3 regions of the Mycoplana sp. ABR4_002 genome follow, and region 3 is predicted to be linked to each of the others. Evidence: predicted binding sites of a transcription regulator. Region 3 holds the regulator's gene; each other region holds the start of a gene.

Region 1 (2,265 bases), 540 kb from region 3:
GTGCGCTCCGCATCGAAGGGGAAAATTGCCCGCTATGTAGGCGAATTCTCCGGCAGCGGCAATGCGCGAGAGCCCCCCGCCGGTGGGATTTGTCGCCGCCGGCAGGAACAACATCGGGTACCATCCGGCGCCGCGACTAGGTGCACGCCGGCCAGCGCCGCCTCGCACCGGCCGGCCGGCGGCAATCGGTGAGCGCCCGCCTGCGCCCCAGCGGCCTCGCTCCGGCCAGGGTCAATCGGCGACGACCGCCCGTTCCAGCAAGCCGCGCTCGCATCTCGACGTCGTGGGGGCCGCCCCGCGCACCAGCGCCGCCAGGTCTCCCTCGGCCGCGGCCAGTCCGACCGTCAGCCCGGTGACGACCGCCTCGCCGCCGACCGTGCGGCAACGCAGCCTCACCCGCTCGCCCGCGCCCTCGCCGAAGGCCGCCTCGAAGGCGGCCGCAACCCCGGCCTGGGTGACGGTGCTGCCGGCCTGGCCGGCGAGATAGGCGCCCACCGCCGACCGCTCGACCGCCTCCAGCATCGCCAGCGCGCTGCGATAGTAGGCTTCGGCGCTCGCCGCATGGCAGGTACCGTTCATCAGCCACTGGTGGCGGTCGAGCCCGGAGGCAACGCCGGGCATGGCGATCGCCAGCCGCGCCGTCGTCTCGGCGGAGAGCGCGAGCGCCGGCAGTTCCGTCCACCGCCGCTGGCGGTCCTGCCTCTTCTGGTCGGCGCCGATACCGCAATAGCTCTTCTTCACCTGCCACAGGCCATGCAGCGTCAGCCGCGCGGCCGCTGGCCCGTTCGCCGGGTGTGAGGCGCATTCCGGGCTGTCCGGGCGCGTGCGGCAGAAGCCCGGCTGCCAGGTCAAGGCCAGCACATGCCGCGTCCGTCCCTGCCCGCTGCCGCCGGCCGCCTTGGTCTCGTCCGTGGCAGCGGCAGCGCCCGGCGTGGCCATCGCCAGATATGCGGCGAGCGCCGCGGCCAGGCTGACAATCGATCTCGGTAAAGTCATGACCCATCCCCCAACGGAACAAAACATAAACATGAAGCAACAAATGCGGGAAAATTGCAACCCTGAATTTATCATTTTGCCCTGCGCACCCTCCAGCCGGGCCGCCCGTCGCCGTCCCGATTGATTTTCCCGGAGAAATCACGTCCATCTCCGCACCGATCGACCCGTCAGAAGGACCTTCCGAAGCGGCATGTTTACAAGCACCTTGCATCTGGAGAGCCCGACGGGCGCCAGCCTCGCCTACCGCCACGCACCGGCCCACGGCGAAGCCAGGGGCATCCTCCTGATCAGCCACGGCCTTGCCGAGCATTCGCGCCGCTACCAGGGCTTTGCCGAGCGCATGGCGACCGAAGGCTTCCACGTCTACGCCCATGACCACCGCGGCCACGGCGAGACGGCCGCGCCGGACGCGCCGCTCGGCCGCTTTGCGGCCCGCGACGGCTGGCGCACGGCGCTGAAGGACATGCTGGCGATGCTGGAGATGGCATCGGCCAGCCACCCGGGACTGCCGCGCATCCAGTTCGGTCATTCCCTGGGCGGGTTGCTGGCGCTGTCGTTCGCAGAAGCCTATCCGGCGGCTATCGACGGCCTGGCGGTGTGGAACTCCAACGTCCGCCCCGGTCTTGCCGGTCGCGCCGCGCAGGGCCTGTTGCTGGCCGAACGCATGCGCAAGGGCTCGGACGTGCCGAGTGCATGGCTGCCGAAGCTGACCTTCGGCGCCTGGGGCAAGGCGGTGGCGGGCCGCCGCACGGATTTCGACTGGCTGTCGCATGATCCGGCCGAGGTCGACCGCTACGTCGCCGATCCGCTCTGCGGCTTCGACGCCAGCGTCTCGCTCTGGCGCGACATCTTCGCCATGACCTTTGCCGCAGCGGACAAGGCCGCACTCGCGCGGCTGCCCAAGACGCTTCCCGTCCATCTCGTCGGCGGCGACCAGGACCCCGCCACCGATTTCGGCCGGTCCGTGGCCTGGCTCGGCCGGCGGCTCGCAAACACCGGCATGGGCGACGTCACCTGCCGCATTTATCCGGGGCTGCGCCACGAGACCCTGCTCGAGCGTCCGGACCTGCGAGAAATGCCAGTTGCGGAATTCAGCGCTTGGTGCCAAAGGGTTGCGTCTTGATCCCACCGACCGGCAGGCGAACATGACCGCGCGAGCAGCATCCCCTTCGACCGATCTCCACCAGGAGGTCGCCCTCGGCCTCGCCCTGATGGTCGTCGCGGTGCTGATCGCGCCGGTGATCGACATCTTTTCCAAGCTCGCGGTCG
Region 2 (2,265 bases), 230 kb from region 3:
GGCCGGCCAGCCCCGTGCGTCGTCCGGCCGCCCCCGTGCCAGTGCGCGGGCCTCCGCCTCGTTCATGAACAGACAGGACAGCGCGGGCAGCGCCTCGCGGAACCGTTCGACCTTGGCGGGCGAGATGGCGATGCCGAAGACCGGCTTGCCGTTTTCCCCGGCGGTGGCGGCGATGGCGGCCACCGTTTCGGCCGGCAGGTTGGCGTCGGTGAGGACCGCGTCGCTGCGGGCAAGGGCCTCGCGCACGGCGCGCTGCTGCAGACGCCGGGGCGAGAACAGCCGGTAGAGTTCCATGTCGGCGAGCGCGACGACGAGATTGCCGTCGCGCTCGATGATCGCCGTGTAGCTCGGCGTCGCCCGGTCGAGGAAGGTAAAGGGCGTGTCCTCGACGCCGGCGGCCAGAGCCGCCGCCGCGACGATCTCGCCGTCGCCGTCGCCGCCGCGCGGGGCGATCAGCCGCACCGCATGGCCGAGCCGCGAAAGGTTGCGCGCGGCGTTGAAGGCGCCGCCGCCTGCCTCGACGAACCAGCTGCCGGGGTTGCTGGCGCCGGGTGCGGTCTCGCCGTGGATGCGGCCGCGACGATCGACGTGGGCGCCGCCGAGCACAAGGATCCGGTTCATCGGCCACCTCCCTGAAGGTCGCGGCGATTCGCGCCCGAACAGGGCTCGCGCCGGCCGGCGAAGGAATGGTAGAATAGTGTGCAAGTGTCCGGAAACGAACGTGGAACGCTGCCGGGAATATCGAAATTAATCAACCGCATGGTGTTCTGTTGCCAAATGAGAACAAAAAGTGTACATAGCTTCCATCGGCGGCTTCATTGCCTGTCTGGCCCCAATAACCTAAAGGTGGAGCAAATGGCACAAAACTCTTTGCGGCTCGTAGAGGACAAATCGGTGGACAAAAGCAAGGCACTCGAAGCGGCACTTTCTCAGATCGAGAGGTCGTTCGGCAAGGGCTCGATCATGAAGCTCGGCTCGAAGGACAGCGTCGTCGAGATCGAAACCATCCCGACCGGCTCGCTCGGTCTCGACATCGCGCTCGGGATCGGTGGCCTGCCGAAGGGACGCATCATCGAAATCTACGGTCCGGAGAGCTCGGGCAAGACGACGCTGGCGCTGCAGACGATCGCCGAGGCACAGAAGAAGGGCGGTATCTGCGGCTTCGTCGATGCCGAGCACGCGCTCGATCCGGTCTATGCCCGCAAGCTCGGCGTCGACCTCGAGAACCTGCTGATCTCGCAGCCGGACAATGGCGAGCAGGCGCTCGAGATCACCGATTCGCTGGTGCGCTCCGGCGCGATCGACGTGCTGGTGATCGACTCGGTTGCGGCGCTGACGCCGCGCGCCGAAATCGAGGGCGAGATGGGCGACAGCCTGCCGGGCCTGCAGGCGCGGCTGATGAGTCAGGCGCTGCGCAAGCTGACGGCGTCGATCTCGCGCTCGAACACCATGGTCATCTTCATCAACCAGATCCGCATGAAGATCGGCGTCATGTTCGGCTCGCCGGAAACGACGACGGGCGGCAATGCGCTGAAGTTCTATGCCTCCGTGCGCCTCGACATCCGCCGCATCGGCGCGGTCAAGGAACGCGACGAGGTGATCGGCAACCAGACGAAGATCAAGGTCGTCAAGAACAAGATGGCGCCGCCCTTCAAGGAGGTCGAGTTCGACATCATGTATGGTGAGGGCGTGTCGAAGACCGGCGAGCTGATCGACCTCGGCGTCAAGGCGGGGATCGTGGAGAAGTCCGGCTCCTGGTTCTCCTACAACAGCCAGCGGCTCGGCCAGGGCCGCGAGAACGCCAAGCAGTTCCTGCGCGACAACCCCGACGCCGCCCGCGAGATCGAGATGGCGCTGCGGCAGAACGCAGGCCTGATCGCCGACAAGCTGCTCGACTCAGGGCGCCCCGGGGACGACGACGGCGACAGCCTCGCCGAAATGTGACCGGCGGCGCGGCGGCGGTCGCGCCTTGTCCGGCCGGGGCCTTTCGGCCCCGCGCCTGCAGCGCGGCCGAATGCGGTCGTCGGCCGGCAGCGGCGGCTGATCGCGACCGGTCGGCAACGGCGGGAGGCTTTCGGACCGGCTGGCTGCGTTCGGGCATCGCCTGCAAACAAAAGCCCGCCGCGTGGTTTCACGCGGCGGGCTTTTCGTGGGACCCGGCCGGAGCCGGGTCGCTTTGGGCCGGCCTCAGGCGGCCATCGCCTTCTTCAGGTTCTCGTCGATCTTGTCGAGGAAGCCGGTGGTGGACAGCCAGGGCTGGTCGGG
Region 3 (2,265 bases):
CCGCCCTAGGTCCTCCCCTTCTCCGCCCTATATCTTCAAAGGGTCCGCGCACAGCCACGCCGCAAGAGCGTGGCGCTGGCTGTGGTCGAGCGGGACCGCGACCACGTTACCAAGCTCGGGCCGCGTCGGGCCGGCGTGATTAACTGCCAACGAGAGAGGAAGGAAAGCGCATGATCAGGATTTCCATTTTGCTCGTTCTGCTCGGGATTGCCGCGGCGGGCTGCACCCCGACCGAAAAGGGTGCAGGCATTGGTGCCGCGACCGGCGCAATCGTCGGCGGCGCGATCACCAACGACGTTCGCGGAGCGGCGATCGGCGCGGCGATCGGCGGTGTATCCGGGGCGGTGATCGGAAATGTGGCCGGCCAGCCTGGCCAATGCTACTACCGCGACCGTTATGGCCGGCGCTACGTCGCCGCCTGCCCGCGGTAGGCATCCGGCCTCCTCCAAGCGGGCAATCGGCCCGGTCAAGGCGCCGACCTGCGGCGCCTTCGCCGGGCCGGCCTGCGCAAAGAAAACCGCGCTGCGGCAATAACTTCACGCCGTGTTCACGAAATTTTATCCACTTGCGGAACACATTGGGAACAGATAGTGTCCGTTCTGGATTTGTTTCGATTCTGGGTGAAAAGCCAATGCTGACCCGCAAGCAACAGGAACTGCTTCTTTTCATCCACGAGCGGATGAAGGAGACCGGGATCCCGCCGTCCTTCGACGAGATGAAGGACGCCCTCGATCTCGCCTCGAAATCCGGTATCCATCGGCTGATCACGGCACTGGAGGAGCGGGGCTTCATCCGCCGGCTCCCCAATCGCGCCCGAGCGCTCGAGGTGATCAAGCTGCCCGAGGCCTATTCGCCAAGCCCTGCAGGGCGTCGCGGGTTTTCGCCCTCGGTCATCGAGGGCAGCCTCGGCAAGCCGGCCCCTGCCCCGGCCACAACGGCCGCTGCCGGCGTGGAAAGCTCCGTGTCGGTGCCTGTGATGGGTCGCATCGCGGCCGGCGTGCCGATTTCGGCGATCCAGAACAACACCCACGATATCGCCGTGCCGATGGAGATGCTCGGCGCCGGAGAACACTACGCTCTCGAGGTTCGCGGTGATTCGATGATCGAGGCCGGCATCCTCGACGGTGATACCGTCATCATCCGCAACGTCAGCGCGGCCAATCCCGGCGAGATCGTCGTCGCCCTCGTCGACGACGAGGAGGCAACGTTGAAGCGTTACCGCCGCAAGGGCGCCTCGATCGCGCTCGAGGCTGCCAACCCGGCCTATGAGACGCGCATCTTCGGACCCGACCGGGTCAAGATCCAGGGCAAGCTGGTCGGACTCATCCGCCGGTATCAGTGATCGGCGCTGCCGCGGGCGTTTCGAACGTATTCGACCGCCAGTCATACAGCCGGTGGCGGCTCCAGGGACGCCCGAGAGTCGTCACCGCGGTGCGAACATTGTAGCCGATCACGCCTGACGGATCGGTCACCGGTGCGATTTCAAGCGCACCGGTCCGGCGCAGGCTGCGAGCCGTGATCAGCAGGGCCCCCGACCGGCAGGCGCCGGTGCGCAGGTGCTGGGGGGCCACGACGAAGTCGGCGGCGTCACAGGCGCTGCCGAGATGGACCGGATCCTCGAGGGCAATGACGCGCCAGCCCGCCTGCGCAACGCCGGCGCACCATTCCCCCCGACGGCAAACGAATCGCCGCTCTCTGGTCGCAACGGCAAGCGCCGCGCGCAGGTCCGCGTTCGCCGCTGTTGCCGCGCCCCCGCCGGTCATCACTTGCCGGCCAGGGGCAATGGCGTCCCCTATCCGGTCCGGGCGTCCACCCGTTTCGCGCGGACTGTCGTTGTCGCTGCGCCCGTCGCCGGAGCGTTGCGCACCGGAGACCGTTCGCTCCCCCGCCTTCTGCAAGGCCGGCGGGCGGTGGTCGCCGAGGCGAAGCGCGCGTCGCCACTGGTCGTAGATGAACACCGGCGGCCGCGGGCGGTTTGTGGCCACCTCACCCGCCCACACGAGCGCGACGAGCCTCCCGTCCTCCGAAACGAGCAGTTGAGCCGCCGGTTCCGGGCGTCCGCAAAGCGCGACCCCGGCGCCGATCGCCAGCGGTGCGACCGCCAGCAAAGCCAGCCGCGACCGGAACAGGCAGATCAAACCGCCGCCGGCGGCGACCAGCGCGAAAGCCAGCGGTGGAAGCCGTCCGGTAAGCAGTTCGCCACCCCAACCGGCAACCCAGCCAGCCAGACCGATGACGCGGTCGATTCCCCAACCCATGATCGCC

What was found. The regulator LexA, encoded in region 3, represses DNA repair genes until DNA is damaged. The targets are predictions, from matches to a motif close to TGTTCNNNNTGTGTTCNG.
Region 1: the regulator LexA is predicted to act here: its motif matches at 1,011-1,028, upstream of ACXAGF_RS12365 (ribonuclease T2 family protein).
Region 2: the regulator LexA is predicted to act here: its motif matches at 780-797, upstream of recA (recombinase RecA).

What each region holds. Positions count from the first base shown of each region.
Region 1 is NZ_JBSWVO010000001.1:2,569,153-2,571,417, forward strand. It holds gene ACXAGF_RS12365 (ribonuclease T2 family protein) at 232-996, opposite strand; gene ACXAGF_RS12370 (alpha/beta fold hydrolase) at 1,187-2,119, shown strand; gene ACXAGF_RS12375 (DMT family transporter) at 2,142-2,265, shown strand, end outside.
Region 2 is NZ_JBSWVO010000001.1:2,257,242-2,259,506, reverse strand. It holds gene ACXAGF_RS10955 (carbohydrate kinase family protein) at 1-621, opposite strand, end outside; gene recA (recombinase RecA) at 856-1,944, shown strand; gene ACXAGF_RS10945 (NADP-dependent isocitrate dehydrogenase) at 2,188-2,265, opposite strand, start outside.
Region 3 is NZ_JBSWVO010000001.1:2,027,959-2,030,223, forward strand. It holds gene ACXAGF_RS09860 (YMGG-like glycine zipper-containing protein) at 171-431, shown strand; gene lexA (transcriptional repressor LexA) at 632-1,342, shown strand; gene ACXAGF_RS09870 (ComEC/Rec2 family competence protein) at 1,323-2,265, opposite strand, start outside.